One region of the Anabaena sp. WFMT genome, then DNA from elsewhere that is predicted to be linked to it. Evidence: predicted binding sites of a transcription regulator. Region 1 holds the regulator's gene; the other holds the start of a gene.
What was found. The regulator HrcA, encoded in region 1, represses chaperone genes, less so after heat shock. The targets are predictions, from matches to a motif close to TTAGCACTCNNGANTCNNGAGTGCTAA.
Positions count from the first base shown of each region.

Region 2: groES (co-chaperone GroES) is a predicted target of HrcA. The motif match lies at 5,923-5,949, and genes of this name have one in related genera.

Region 1 is NZ_JBPWOA010000006.1:50,841-58,640, forward strand. It holds gene ACSQ6I_RS05000 (hypothetical protein) at 1-269, shown strand, start outside; gene ACSQ6I_RS05005 (hypothetical protein) at 444-755, shown strand; gene ACSQ6I_RS05010 (SemiSWEET transporter) at 878-1,132, shown strand; gene ACSQ6I_RS05015 (B12-binding domain-containing radical SAM protein) at 1,149-2,780, shown strand; gene ACSQ6I_RS05020 (CPXCG motif-containing cysteine-rich protein) at 2,837-3,025, shown strand; gene ACSQ6I_RS05025 (SRPBCC family protein) at 3,045-3,491, shown strand; gene ACSQ6I_RS05030 (class I SAM-dependent methyltransferase) at 3,504-4,250, opposite strand; gene ACSQ6I_RS05035 (DUF2834 domain-containing protein) at 4,364-5,008, opposite strand; gene hrcA (heat-inducible transcriptional repressor HrcA) at 5,021-6,118, opposite strand; gene ACSQ6I_RS05045 (rhodanese-like domain-containing protein) at 6,490-6,849, opposite strand; gene ACSQ6I_RS05050 (DUF3352 domain-containing protein) at 6,911-7,800, shown strand, end outside.
Region 2 is NZ_JBPWOA010000019.1:175,179-182,978, reverse strand. It holds gene rlmD (23S rRNA (uracil(1939)-C(5))-methyltransferase RlmD) at 1-121, shown strand, start outside; gene ACSQ6I_RS12330 (ATP-binding protein) at 530-979, shown strand; gene ACSQ6I_RS12325 (DUF6439 family protein) at 1,024-1,284, opposite strand; gene ACSQ6I_RS12320 (hypothetical protein) at 1,351-1,695, shown strand; gene asnS (asparagine--tRNA ligase) at 1,784-3,175, shown strand; gene ACSQ6I_RS12310 (REP-associated tyrosine transposase) at 3,275-3,658, opposite strand; gene ACSQ6I_RS12305 (response regulator transcription factor) at 4,220-4,897, opposite strand; gene groES (co-chaperone GroES) at 5,968-6,279, shown strand; gene groL (chaperonin GroEL) at 6,404-7,800, shown strand, end outside.

The DNA of each region.
Region 1 (7,800 bases):
ATGATTCAGAAATTGAATGGTTGGAAAATAATGGACATGAAGATGTTATCAATTTGGCTAAACAAAAGCACTTTGCAGCACTAAAAAGAAAGTATGGATTGATAGATCCTTTACTTTCTTTAGAGCCATTTTATACAATTATGGTCAAATTAGAGAAAAAAGAACGGCTAGAGCCTGTGTTGGTTTTTCAGCTTATGGATGAGGAACTTTTATCTAGTGGTGGAAAGATTGCTCTTGCATACTACAGACTAGAAGCTGAGTTTTTATAACAAGAAATTCAACGTACTGGAAACAAAAGGCTTATTCCAAAGGCTAGTAGTTATTGGCGTAAAGCCCATGAACCTGTTCAGGCTTTAAAAATTACTAATTTAGATTTAAGTAAAATTAGAGATGGTGATAATAAATCAGCCATTTCAGTTACTAGAGGTGCAGCTTTCAGAGATATGAGTAACTTAGTTGATGCAGAAAATTGTGCGAGGAAAGCTATTGAGTATCAGCCTGATAGTCATCAACCTTACACCTTAATGGGTGCTATTTCTTATGATAAATATGAGTATGAAGAAGGTGATTATTGGTTTGAGCAAGCAATACAACATGGTGCTGAAACTGAAGATATAGATGCTGAAAGAAAACGAATAATCAAAAGTACAAAAGATGAGCATAAACGACATGAAGCAGCAGAATATCTCTTGAAAAAAGATTCAAAACGCTATGCTTGGGCTAAAGATCATCTAAAAAAAAAGGATAATAAGTAACAGCATTCATCCATTTAGAGACGTTTTATGAAACGTTTCTAAAATTTCATATAATATCAATTAGTGCTAATGGATTTGTTGCTATATTATGATATGATACTTTTTATCAAAACCCATTAAATATGGATTTTATCACCCTTTTAGGATTTGCCGCAGGTTTATTAACAACTATCGCCTTTTTACCGCAAATGTTTCAAACCTGGAAAACAAAATCAGCTAAAGACGTTTCTTTCGTGATGCTGATTACTTTTATGACAGGTTTATTTCTGTGGTTAATCTATGGGATTATTCTTGGTGCTGTACCCATTATTATGGCTAATGGTATAACTTTATTTTTCAATTTTATTATTCTCTGGCTTAAAATTAAATATAGATAACTTTTTTGATAAACCTGTGACATCATCTGTATTTGACTCTGAACGCCTTCTATTCACCCCCGCAAACCCCAATACTGACGCTATACCGCTGATTTTCGCTTTTCCCAATGAGTACACGGTGGGGATTACTAGCCTTGGCTATCAGGTAGTGTGGGCAACTCTAGCCATGCGTGATGATTTGCAGGTAAGTCGCTTATTTACCGATATTCAAGAACAACTTCCTAGACAACCAGAAATACTAGGCTTTTCTATGTCTTGGGAGTTAGATTATGTGAATATTTTTAATTTATTAGAATCTTTAGGAATCCCCCTGCGGGCTAGTTTGCGTAATAAACAACATCCCCTAGTTTTTGGGGGTGGACCAGTTCTCACAGCTAACCCAGAACCTTTTGCTGAATTTTTTGATGTAATTTTATTGGGAGACGGAGAAAATCTGTTAGGGAATTTTATTGATTCTTATAAAGAAGTTAGAAATGCTGATAGAGAAACTCAATTAAACAAATTAGCGCAAGTACCAGGAATTTATATTCCTAGTTTGTATACAGTGGAATATGAAACGAAAGATGGAGAAATAAAATCAATCAATCCTATTTCGACGGAAATTCCCGAAGTTATTCAAAAGCAAACTTACCGAGGAAATACTCTCTCTGCTTCTACTGTGGTTACAGAAAAAGCTGCATGGGAAAATATTTTCATGGTGGAAGTGGTGCGGAGTTGTCCAGAAATGTGCCGCTTTTGTTTAGCGAGTTATTTAACATTACCTTTTAGAACTGCGAGTTTAGAAGGTTCTTTAATTCCTGCTATTGAACGAGGTTTAACAGTTACTAAACGTCTGGGTTTATTGGGTGCTTCAGTTACTCAACATCCTGAATTTACTGAGTTATTAGATTATATTAGTCAGCCAAAATATGATGATGTGCGGTTGAGTGTTGCTTCGGTAAGAACAAATACGGTAACGGTAAAATTAGCTCAAACTTTAGCTAAACGAGATACGCGATCGCTTACCATTGCTATAGAAAGTGGTTCTGACAAATTACGTCAAATCATCAATAAAAAGTTATATAACGATGAAATTATTCAAGCGGCTATAAATGCTAAAGCTGGGGGTTTATCAAGTTTGAAGTTATACGGAATGGCAGGAATTCCTGGGGAAGAAGAGGAAGATTTAGAAGAAACGGTATCAATGATGAAGGCTGTTAAAAAAGCTGCACCTGGTTTGCGGTTAACCCTGGGTTGTAGCACCTTTGTACCCAAATCACACACGCCTTTTCAATGGTTTGGGGTTAATAAGCAAGCGGAGAAACGGTTACAGTTTTTACAAAAACACCTAAAACCCCAAGGGATAGAGTTTCGTCCAGAAAGCTATAATTGGTCAATTATACAGGCTTTGTTATCGAGGGGCGATCGCAGAATTTCCCATCTGCTAGAATTAACTCGTGACTTTGGCGACTCTTTGGGTAGTTATAAACGTGCTTTTAAGCAACTCAAGGGGCAAATTCCCGATTTAGATTTTTACGTCCACGCTAATTGGTCAACTGATCAGATTTTACCTTGGAGTCACTTGCAAGGGCCTCTACCTCAGTCTACACTACAAAAGCATTTGAGTGAAGCTATGGGTCATTTTCGCTCTGGGTTGGAAGTGAAATAAACGCAGAGGTTAACGCAAAGGTACGCAGAGTTATAAAATTGAGATAATATCTAGAGATGCAAAACACATCAGAGTTTTATTGTGCTTATTGTGGTGAACCAAATTTAACTTTTATTGATTTTAGTGCCGGAATGCAACAAAGTTATATAGAAGATTGTCAGGTTTGCTGTCGTCCTAATGTTTTGTATGTCAGGATTGATGAAGATACACTAGATATTGAAATTGATAGTGAATACGAAGGCTAATTTTTAGGTTTTTCTTTCCATGCTGCATTTTAAACATTCCTCAATTATTAACGCACCAGTAGAAGTAGTTTGGAAATTTCATGAAAGATCAGACATCTTACAATTACTAACCCCACCTTGGCAACCAGTTCAAGTAATTCGTCGTGAAGGGGGAATAGACGAAGGTGCAATTACTGAATTTCGCTTGTTTGTTGGGCTTTTACCTTTGACTTGGTTAGCGCGTCACACTGAATTTGAAAAATATAAACTGTTTACTGATAAACAGATATCTGGCCCTTTTGAGTCTTGGGTACATCGTCATGAGTTTGCAGAGGAAAATGGGAAGACTAGGTTAACTGATAATATTTCTTTTTCTCTACCTGGTGGTGATGCTGTGGAATTTGTCAGTGGTTGGTTGGTACAGGTGCAGTTAGAAGCGATGTTTCGTTATCGTCATTTTGTCACAAAAAGGGAGTGTGAGTCATGACATTAAAAGGTTTTATTGGTAAAAAGACAACATTTGTGTAGTATCTAAAGAATCACGATAAACGCATTTAAAATCACTAAAACCGTATTTTTCAGAAATTGTTTGTAAGGTTTGTTGAGTTTCAGGAAAATCGCTAGATGACATATGATTTTCTACCATTGAATATTCTTGAGGAGTTAATAAAGACCAATATTTTTCTACATTTTCTAAATAACGTTTCACATAGTTGTCTCTGCTTTCTTCTTCTTTACGCACAATATCAATGAGAATAAAAATACCACCTGGTATTAGGAGTTTTTTAACCTGCTTAATTAAATTATCTTTTTCCTCAATTTGCAGATGATGGAGAGCAAAAGATATTAAAATCACATTAAATTTATTCTCTTTATTTTTCGCTAATTCAGAAGTTAATTCCCAGCAATCTCCTTTAATAAAATTTGTTTTACATTTAGTTACGGCTAGATTCTTTTCAGCCCCTTTAAGTGCCGGATTTGATAAATCTATACCTGTATATTCAGCAATTTGGGTATTTAGTAAAGCTTGAGAGGTGAAACTAGCATCACCACACCCAATATCAAGCATAGTAAAAGGTTTTTGAAAGTAGTTAAGTAGTAATTCATGTAGCACAACATAAATTTCGTGGTGTCCCATGTAATTCTTATTTAACACTTTTTGATAAAGCTGCCATTGTTCGTTAAAAAATTTTTTGGGGAGAAACGATTCATTTTGATTAATTTCGACTTTTATAGAATCTGGCATATTTTTAATTTTCCTAGTTTGTAGATTTTAAATGCAATTGAATGTATCTATCGTTTTTGAATCACAAAATTTTATCAAGTTGTAGGTGTAAATAATTTTTGTTGTATTCTCTTTTACCCATCTACTGCTTTTAGAGGTGGCCGCACACATAAATAAATCAACGCCCCAAATAGAGGAATTAAAGCAAATAACCAAAATAATTGATTATCTTTCCAACCACGTCGTGTCATATCATCTCCTAATAAGGCCGGAAATAATAGACTCAACATACAAAAGTCTAAACTCATTACATGAATAAAACGGCTAGTTTGCCATTGTTGTAAAAAATTAGCCCAATCTCCTTGGAAACCATAAGCAACTAAAACACCAGCACCTAATGTTAATAAAATGCCAGTTATACGCGAATCGAAGATTTTCAGAAATAAATTTTTTTTGCCTATAAACTCTTGATTTGGTTCTCTTAAAGCTAAATATGGTAAAAGTGCAAATGCACCAACTGCAAAGGAAGCTGTAGCAAACGGCCAAGCTGGTATTTTTTGCCCTCTACCATCTATAAATAATACGGCACTATAGATTAAAGGCCAAATACCCATGATATTAAATAAGGCAATTATTATAGGATTAATACCTTGCCAATTACCTGTAGACAGATTTTTAATTAATTCTAAACTCTCTGGGAAATTATCAGGAGGAGCAAAGAAAAAGGCATAGGAAATAAATCCTAGCCATAACAAACCAAAGGCAATTTTTCTCAACATGATTTAGGCAATTTAACTAAAAGCTTCTGAGAGATAATCTGCTGCTGCGGCTACAACTGCGATCGCACTTTCATAGTCTAAACGAGTTGGTCCCAAAACTCCCACACTCCCTACCGGTATAGAACCCCGACGATAGGTAGAAGAAATTAAAGTACAACCACGAATTGGTTCTAGTGGGTTTTCTGCACCAATACGAACTGTTACCCTTGATTTACCAGTTTCCTCAGTTTCTGGTTCCTCACAGATTAAACGCCACAACTGTTCTTGTTCTTCTTCCAAAAGATGGATGATAGTTTGTACTTGCTGTAATTGGGAAAATTCTGGCTGACGCAAAACTTCCCCTACCCCCCGCACCATAATTTGTGTTGCAGCTGGTGCTAGAGTGCGACGTGTCAACTCTGCAATTGAATTTTTCAAGAATTCACCATAGCGTTGAAACTCTTGGTCTAATTCACTCCAGTCAAGTTTAGCTAACTCCAACAAACTGCGGCCTCGTAAGTGACTATTTAGAAAATTGGATACAATTTGCAACTCATGATCAATTACCTCAGGATCAGGTTTAGTTTCTGACGACGCTGTGAATAAATCCATCACCTTAGAATGCGTCTCATAACCATCTGTCACCACAATCAGCATAATTGTACCAGGTTCAATCTGCACTAATTGCAAATGTCGTAACTGTGCAGTAGTCGGTTGTGGCATAGTAATCAAAGTAATGCAGCCACTCAAAGTTGCTAAAATTTGTGCAGCACCTTGCAATAGAGCTTCCAAACTCCAATCTTCCCAATGTAGACGTTGTTGTAATGCGGCTTCTACCTCTTTAGTTAAAGCTTCTGTTCGTGTACCATCTCGGAAAGAAGGTGTAATTAGTTGATCAACATAAGTGCGATAACCAGAATCAGAAGGTATCCTCCCCGCTGAAGTATGTGGTTGGTAAAGTAAACCAGATTTTTCTAAAACACCCATGACATTGCGAATAGTTGCAGAACTAACACCAAGGTCAAACTCCTCAATTAGAGCTTTAGAGCCAACAGGCTCTGCCGTAGCAATGTAGTGGCGTACAGTTGCCCAAAGTATATGCTGTTGTCGATTTGTCAGCTGAACTTGCATAGGTGATATTTTACTGAAGGCAAATTTTAATCAAAGGTTGAAAAAATATTGTGGCTATAACCGCAAAGCAAAAAAAGGTTAATAATTATTTAATTAAGATAGCAAATTATATACTCGTATGATGGTGATTAACGCAAAAGTTACCCTTAATTCATCATCACAGCGTATTACCTGATACAGCTTGACCATAGCACCAAAAGCTGCGTTTAAGATGAGATTTTCATCTTTTTCTGTATTCTTTCATAAGCTTCTAAGCAATGCTGTATTTTTCGATACTGATTTATTTATTTGATAGACAGGGAATGGAATTGAGGAGGACAAATCAAGTTAAAAATACTAAACTTCTGCCTCCTGCCCCCTGTCTACCAATGTTAATACTGAGGAACTGAAGAATCAACTAATATCGAATAAGCAGAAATACCACCCGTAATATTTTTAACATTTGTAAATCCTTGAGCAACTAACCATTGACACATCTGAGCAGAGCGCACACCATGATGACACAGGACAAGGGTTTCTGCATGGGGATCAAAGCGGGTGGGGACTTGCTCACCCCATTCGGCAAATTCACTCAGGGGCAGGTTGACAAACCCTTCCAGGCTTGCTATTTCAACTTCTTGGGGTTCGCGCACATCCATTAGCTGCAAACTAGAATCACCTGCTGCAAGACGTTGTGCTAGTTCTTCTACGCTAATTGAGGCAAAGGGTTGAACAAAAGATGTACCTGTCATGTAGTTTTTCTAAACGATCCTATACTATTCATGGTGACAGAAAAGCTGGAAAATAGGTTTAGTGAACAGTCAACGCTCATTTTATGGTTTCCTGGTAGCTGGTGTCATCGTCTTGCTACTAATTGGTATTGCTGGCTTTTATTGGTTTTTTGGTAAAAGTCCATTCAACCTCAGTGTTCCTAAATCTGAACCTGGGGCTGCTATATTTGTGTCAAAAATGTCACCTGTGATGGTGTCATTATTAATAAATCCCGACCGTTTGCAAGCAATAGAGCAAAAAGGGGACATTTCTAAGCTCAAAAACAGTTTATTGGCAAAAAGTAATATAGATTTCCAAGATGATATCAAACCTTGGCTAAGTAATGAAATTACACTAGCTGTTACTAGTGAAGATATAGACCGCGACCCAGAAAACGGACTGCAACCAGGGTATCTGATGGCGCTTTCCACTGAAAAGCCAGAAAAAAGCCGTGAGTTTGTAGAGTTATTATTCTCCAAACGGGCTTTAGCTGGAGCAAATTTGGCGGTTGAACAATACAAAGGTGTGAAGTTGCTTTCTGATACCCCAGAAGTAATAACACCTGAAAAAATTCAAAATCGTTTAGCTGGTGCGGTTGTTGATAATTTTGTTTTGTTTGCTAATGATGCTAAGGTTTTACGAGAAGCGATTAATAATGTCCAAGCACCGCAATTGAATTTGAGTGATTCTCCTGAATATCAAAAAGCTGTTCAAGAGTTGCCTAAAGATGCTGTAGCTGTAGCTTTTTTGAATCTGCCCATAGTTGCTAAGTGGCAAGGATGGGAATTAGTAGAATCAATCTATGATAGCCAAATTGTTTCTTTAGTATTAAATCCCCAAGGATTGCTGGCGGAAAGCACATTTTTAGCAACTACAAAAGTTGCTCCTCCATCTCTATTATTGTCTAAACCTGTGGGTGCATTGCACTATAT
Region 2 (7,800 bases), on a different contig from region 1:
GCTTTGTGAACATGGACTATACACTCTCACCAGGGTACAGCCCGCCGACTTTTTCCCCCAAACGGCTCATGTGGAAGCTGCCGCATTTCTAGTGCGTTCATCCGAGGAAGAGAGTCAGTAAATTATTTACAAAAAACTCAAATGAGAAATTTGTAGTCTAGTACATGGTAATAATGCTAAAATAGAATTGACCTAAAAATAGACATTCCTTTTTTTATTGAAGTTGCATAGACTCTTAAAGGTGAATTAAATTGTGTAAATTATTAAGCGGCAATAAAGAGGGCTATTTATACACCCATTTATAATTAATAGCAACTTCTAAGTTGCTGACTGCATTAGCAGTAAAATTACAGCCAATTTTTAACCAATCAATTCTCACTTAATATATTAGAGTCAATGCTCCCTAGCATTTTTAAAATTTAGTTTTACAGACGCAAGTTTGAAGGCAGTATGACCACCTCAATGATTATTAGGGTGCTTGTGACACCAAACTAATGTCTAGCTAACTAAAAGCTACGGGGTTTCTCTTGTGATTACCATTTCCCTTCGTCCAGTTGGACGTAGTTGGGGTACTATTAGTTTTGCCTCAACTCTTTATCTTTGTCCCATATTAGATTTACTACTGGCAGATGTTCCCACAAAATTACAAGCAGAACTGCGATTAGGACTTCAAGAAGCCCTAGTTAATGCAGCTAAACATGGCAATAATCTTGATCCTGGCAAATTAGTGGTAGTTCGTTTTTCCCTAATAGATAATCAATATTGGTGGATTATCTCAGATCAAGGGAGTGGCTTCACTCCCTCACCTGATAGCGATAGCGATCCTACAGACTATTTACCACCCGATGAAGCCGAAAGTGGTCGCGGTATGTCTCTTCTGCATCTCATCTTTGATCAGGTAGAGTGGAACCGTAAAGGTACAGAATTGCGGCTTTGCAAACAAATAGAAACCCGTCGTCTTTTATCGTTACGACGATGAAGGAGGCAGAAAGCAGATAAATAATCTTTCTAGTTCCCTCTCCCTCATTTTTTTCCGTGACTTTCACAAGGAGGGGCAGAAATGGACTTATCTAACCAACCAATAGCCTGTTCTAATCTCGCTTGAGCTTCTTGAGGCTGGTTTTTGAGGAGAAACACCATAGCAGCCGCTACCTGTTCACTAGCACGGGAATTGCGGTTAGACTTGAGGCGATGCCAATCATCAGGGGAGATACTTAGCCTTTCTATCAGGGCTTGAGCCAGTTCTAGAGTGCTGATTTCATTCAGTTGACTAGTTTGAGACATAAGACTAAGTGGTGAGTGAATAGTAACAGTTATGATTTAATCATCATAGCCAATGACCAATCACCAATGACTAATTTACAGGAAAACCAGCAGCCAGACTTTGAACAAGAACTAGAAGAAGTAGAAACATCACTCCGATTATTAAAAGAAAGATATGCCCAAGTGCAACGAGATCAACAACAAAAGGCACAATGGCAACAAGAATTAAAGAATCTGAAACAAAATAAAAAGCAGCCCCCAGAAATTAAGTCAGAGTTAAAGCGCATTCAAAAACAGTTAGAGGCGTTAGAACTTAACTTAGAAAGCCAGTTGTTTTCTTGGAATAGCCTGAAAAAACCATTTTGGCAAGCTGTCCGCTTTGGTGGTTTAGGTATAATTATAGGCTGGCTATTAAAGTCTTGTGCTGGGTAATTCCAAATTGGGATTTTTGATTGGCTGAAACTGTTAATTTTTCATAAAATTAATAATATATACATTGACAAAATACAAATTGTAGAAAATGGTAAATCATCGCATTGCAGAAATATTAAAAACTGGACAACCAGAAGAGGTTCTGGTAATTAAAGCTTGGGTAAGAACAAAACGCGAGTTAAAAGGCTTTGCATTTCTGGAAGTCAATGATGGCTCATCTCTAGGAAATTTGCAAATAGTCATTAATCAAGATTTACCAAACTACGAAGGAATATTAAAACAAATAAATACTGGTGCTTCTGTGGAAGTCACAGGTGTACTTGTGGCTTCCCAAGGGAAAGGACAGCGAATAGAATTAAAAGCTAATAGCGTCAAAGTCTACGGTGATGCTGATCCTGATACCTATCCTCTGCAAAAGAAACGTCATTCCTTTGAGTTTTTGCGAACCATTGCACATTTGCGTTCTAGAACTAACTCCTTTGGTGCAGTATTTCGGGTGAGAAATGCTTGTTCAGCAGCTATTCATCAATTCTTCCAAGAAAAAGGATTTTTATGGGTACATACTCCCATTATTACTGCTAGTGATTGTGAAGGTGCAGGAGAATTATTTAGCGTTACCAATTTTAATTTAAAGAATGTTCCTCGCACCGAAAATCAAGAGATTGATTATAGCCAAGACTTCTTTAGTAAACCAGCGTATTTAACAGTAAGTGGACAATTAGAAGCCGAAATTATGGCAATGGCGTTTACTAACGTCTACACATTTGGTCCCACATTCCGGGCTGAAAATTCTAATACTTCTCGTCACTTAGCAGAATTTTGGATGGTTGAACCAGAAATGGCTTTTTGTGATTTAGAAGGTGATATGGATTTAGCAGAAGAGTTTCTTAAATATATCTTTAAATATGTATTAGAAACTTGTCCAGAAGACATGGAATTTTTCAACGAACGTATTGATAAGACTGTCTTAGAAACCGCTAATAACATTATTAATAATCAATTTGAAAGATTGACTTATACAGAAGCAGTCAAACTTTTAGAAAAGGCTGATGTTAAATTTGATTATCCTGTCAGTTGGGGTGCAGATTTGCAATCAGAACATGAACGCTATTTAGCAGAACAACTGTTTAAAAAGCCTGTGATTGTTACAGATTATCCTGCCCAAATCAAAGCTTTTTATATGCGGTTGAGTGATGATGAAAAAACCGTTCGCGCAATGGATATTCTCGCACCGAAAATAGGCGAAATTATTGGTGGTTCCCAACGGGAAGAAAGGCTAGATGTGTTAGAAAAACGGGTTTTAGCCCAAGGTATGAACCCGGAAGATTTATGGTGGTATTTAGATTTGCGTCGTTATGGTACCGTTCCCCATGCTGGTTTCGGTTTGGGGTTTGAAAGATTGGTGCAATTTATGACGGGTATGGGAAATATTCGAGATGTAATTCCGTTTCCACGTACACCACAAAGCGCAGAATTTTAATTGTAGGGTGGGTTACGCTTTCGCTAACCCACCCTACATGATCACTATTTACTAGAGAAAAATGGTGTTTTTGCACTGTAAACTACCATTTGGTTTACCTTATTCAAATTCAACATCATTGATTAGATTAGGTATTTGTTCACTTCCCCAATTTTCTGGATAAATACCTTGAAAAACAAAGCGATGAAAACTGGAAAATTCCCATTCTTTTGCTGTTGCACATAATCTATGTTTGACGGGATTATCATGTATATAATCACAGTGAGCAGCAAAGTCTATTTCATCTTTAATTGTATGTTCCCAAAACCGACGCTGCCAAAGATTACTTTCTTTTTGCTTTTGGCGTGAAGGGGAAATTTGAGCCTCAAGTGCTAATGTTTCTGCACAGAGTTTGGTTACAAATGTTTTAATTAAACGCCATCTTTTTGAATAATCACTGTCTTCTATAGGTAATGTAGTCTTACGCGGGAGAACAAGCATCATTTCAATTACGTTGTATTAACTTCGAGGGAACAATGATGCAACTTTATGAAGATGTAAATTTTCTTCCCGCAGGGTAAGTATTCTAAAATCAATCATCTTCCCACCTGGCATTAAGTTTTTTGCGATTACTTTGTTCTTTTTAATAAAAAGCATTGAAGTAGATACTATATAACTAGTTACATTTAAGACACGCTTACTATTATTGTAAAAATATAATTGCTAATTTGCGTATATTGCCAAATGTTGACTTTTAATTTACTTTTCTGTTCTGTAAAGATTTATCAGCCCCTATGAGCTATGTTTCCTTTCCAGTTGGGACAATAGGGTATTTGCGTGGGGGTGATGTAGTGATATTTTTAGGTGATATCCGGGTTGGAACATAGCAGTTGAGGGCTGTATCATAAACTATGAATTATGAAGTTGGAACTAAAAAATCCAAATTTGGCTTCACAATTCATAATTTATTAGCTCTCAAACTGAAGTCAAGTTACATAACCAGTTTGAGTTTTGAGCTATTTTGTCCTAACTCAAAACTCAAAACTTCGCCAAATGAGCAGAGGTTTAAGCCATTTGATTTTCAATCGCCCAACGCGCTAGTTCAGTACGGTTGTGGAGATTGGTTTTACCCAACATATTGGAAACATGGCTTTCCACTGTACGCTGACTGACGTTTAATTCTTCAGCGATTTCCCGGTTAGCTAAACCCCTGGCTACAAACTGGACTACTTTCAGTTCGGTTGGGGTTAACTGTACATCGAAGGGAACCTGGATACGGGAACCGTTTTCCCCTCCCTTTGTCTGATGTTCTTTCCAACGGATGGTTTGCTTTAGTGAGGATTCTACTTGTGCTACGAGTTCTTCTGGTTCAAAGGGTTTGACCATATAGACATCAGCACCTTTGTTCAGACCTTTAACTCGGTCTGCACTTTGTCCCTTAGCGGAGAGGAAGAGAACGGGAATCCAACTTGTACGTTCATTTTGGCGTACTTGTTCCACAAAAGTGTACCCGTCCATTTCCGGCATCATCACGTCACAGATGATCATGTCTGGAACATCATGTTCTAAAATATCCAGAGCTTCTCGTCCATTTTCGGCCGTGATGACTTCGTATCCTCGGAATTCTAAGTAATCCTTCACCAGCAAGATGAGGTTAGGGTCATCATCAATCAATAGAAGTCGTTTGTGATCTTTCATGCTGGACTCTTTCATAGCAGTGGCACTTGTCGCGCTTCGATCCATCAAGGTCTTGATTAGTTATCCTCTATGGTGGATTATTGAGATGTTGTTGTTTTTCCCACTTAACTTGCCTTTGCTGCCTCGAAGTCTAAAAAGTGAAGGTCACTTTCAATCTTACTAGTAGCTAGATGGCAAAATTCCAGTAAGGATACGGAGAGCAATAGTATTTATAATGCGCTATTATATATCGCTTTGAAAGGGGGCGGGCTAAAAAACCTGATTAAACCTGATTAAATAATAATCTTTCTGGTTGACAAGTTCAGTATTTAGCTGAAGATGACCCTAGCTCAAAACTCACCCGCACTTTCATTCGCTTACTGCTGCTCTACTATATCCTTTGGATGTTAAGCCTCTATCAGAGGTTCACGAGAAACCGGGGAAGTTTCTGGCAAAGGATGGGTTAAAAAGGCTTATGCTTCCACCACCATTATGCCGATTAAGTGTTCTGGGATGATCCGCTCAATGACTTCCGGTTTTGTTTGGCTATACCAAACCCCATCTGGGTAAACTACCATTATCTGCCTAGAACAACAAACACGCAAGCAGTTGGTTTTAGTTCTGAAGATGCCAATGGGATGACTAACTAAGCAGCTGGCTAAGATGTGGCTCCTTAAGTCCCAGTTTTAAGCATTCCCAGGACTCTAGACTAGCTTGTTTTGTCCATAAGTGAGCAACTGTCTGTTCAGAACCAAGATAAAGCTGTTCGATGAAGGTTTGCCAGTCCTAGAGCTTTCACACAATGACTTAGGGCTTTAAGTTCCTTCCACAGCTTTAGTAGTTTTGGGGAGAGGACGGCAATTTTTGGACTTACTGTAATGTTACTCATTGAACGGTTCCCTGATTACAGTTCTATAACAATTTCCCCGCTTTGCAAATAAATGTTGTCCATATAAAAATATTCATTACTTACGCAACAGAACCAGACAACTATCACAATTAGGCATTTATGCTTAAGTACAGTTGCGAGCGCCCAGTTCGGAAACCCGTACACAAGGAATCGTTGCCATTGTATGCTGGCTTTCGGTAAATTAGCACTCAGGAGTTGAGAGTGCTAACAAGGCAAAAAAAATTTTATGGCAGCTGTATCTCTGACCGTTTCAACCGTTAAACCCCTGGGCGATCGCGTTTTTGTAAAAGTGACCGCCGCTGAAGAAAAGACCGCAGGTGGTCTGTATTTGCCCGACACCGCTAAGGAAAAGCCCCAAGTAGGCGAAGTTGTAGCCCTTGGTCCTGGCAAGCGTAATGACGACGGAAGCCGTCAAGAATTGGAAATCAAAGTTGGTGAGAAAGTGCTGTACTCCAAGTACGCTGGAACCGACGTTAAGCTCGGAACCGAAGAGTACGTACTGCTTTCTGAAAAAGATATTTTAGCAGTCGTCATGTAAATGGGTGATGAGGGGCATGAGGTATTGGGGACTGGGAAAAAGTTTTCACCAATTACCATTTACCAAATTCACCCATTACCAAATTCAAGACAAATTTTAACTTACTACCCGAATTTAGACTCTTATGGCAAAGCGCATTATCTATAACGAAAACGCCCGTCGCGCTCTAGAACGCGGTATTGATATCTTAGCTGAGGCTGTTGCTGTTACCCTCGGTCCTAAAGGTCGCAACGTAGTTCTAGAGAAGAAATTTGGCGCACCACAAATTGTGAATGATGGTGTTACCATCGCTAAAGAAATCGAATTAGAAGACCACATTGAAAACACAGGTGTGGCGCTAATTCGTCAAGCTGCTTCTAAAACAAATGACGCTGCGGGTGATGGAACAACCACCGCTACCGTTTTGGCTCATGCGATCGTTAAGGAAGGCTTGCGGAACGTTGCAGCCGGCGCTAATGCGATTTTGCTGAAGCGCGGTATTGACAAAGCTGCGGCTTTCTTAGTGGAAAAGATTGCTGAACACGCTCGTCCTGTAGAAGATTCTAAGGCGATCGCACAAGTTGCTTCCATCTCTGCTGGTAACGACGAAGAAGTCGGTCAGATGATTGCTCAAGCAATGGACAAAGTGGGTAAGGAAGGCGTAATTTCCCTAGAAGAAGGGAAGTCTATGACCACCGAACTCGAAATCACCGAAGGGATGCGCTTTGATAAAGGCTATATCTCTCCTTACTTTGCTACTGATGCAGAGCGGATGGAAACAGTCTTCGATGAGCCTTACATCTTGTTAACCGATAAGAAGATTGCTTTGGTACAAGACTTAGTACCTGTACTTGAGCAAGTAGCTCGTTCTGGTCGTCCTTTGGTGATTATCGCCGAAGATATCGAAAAAGAAGCTTTAGCAACCTTAGTAGTTAACCGTTTGCGCGGTGTACTCAACGTTGCAGCCGTTAAAGCTCCTGGTTTTGGCGATCGCCGTAAGGCTATGCTAGAAGATATTGCCGTCTTAACTGGTGGTCTACTCATCACCGAAGATGCAGGTTTGAAGCTGGATACCACCAAGCTAGATAGCCTGGGTAAAGCTCGCCGTATCACCATCACCAAAGACAGCACCACAATTGTAGCTGAAGGTAACGAAGCTCCAGTTAAGGCTCGTTGCGAACAAATTCGTCGTCAAATGGAAGAAACCGAATCTTCCTACGACAAGGAAAAACTACAAGAGCGTTTGGCTAAATTGTCTGGTGGTGTAGCTGTTGTGAAAGTTGGTGCAGCTACCGAAACCGAAATGAAAGACAAGAAGCTGCGCTTGGAAGATGCTATCAACGCTACCAAGGCTGCTGTAGAAGAAGGTATCGTCCCTGGTGGTGGTACAACTCTGGCTCACCTCGCTCCTCAATTGGAAGAGTGGGCTAAGGTTAACCTCAAGGATGAAGAGTTGACTGGTGCTTTAATTGTGGCTCGTGCTTTACCTGCACCTCTAAAGAGAATTGCAGAAAACGCCGGTCAGAATGGTGCTGTCATTGC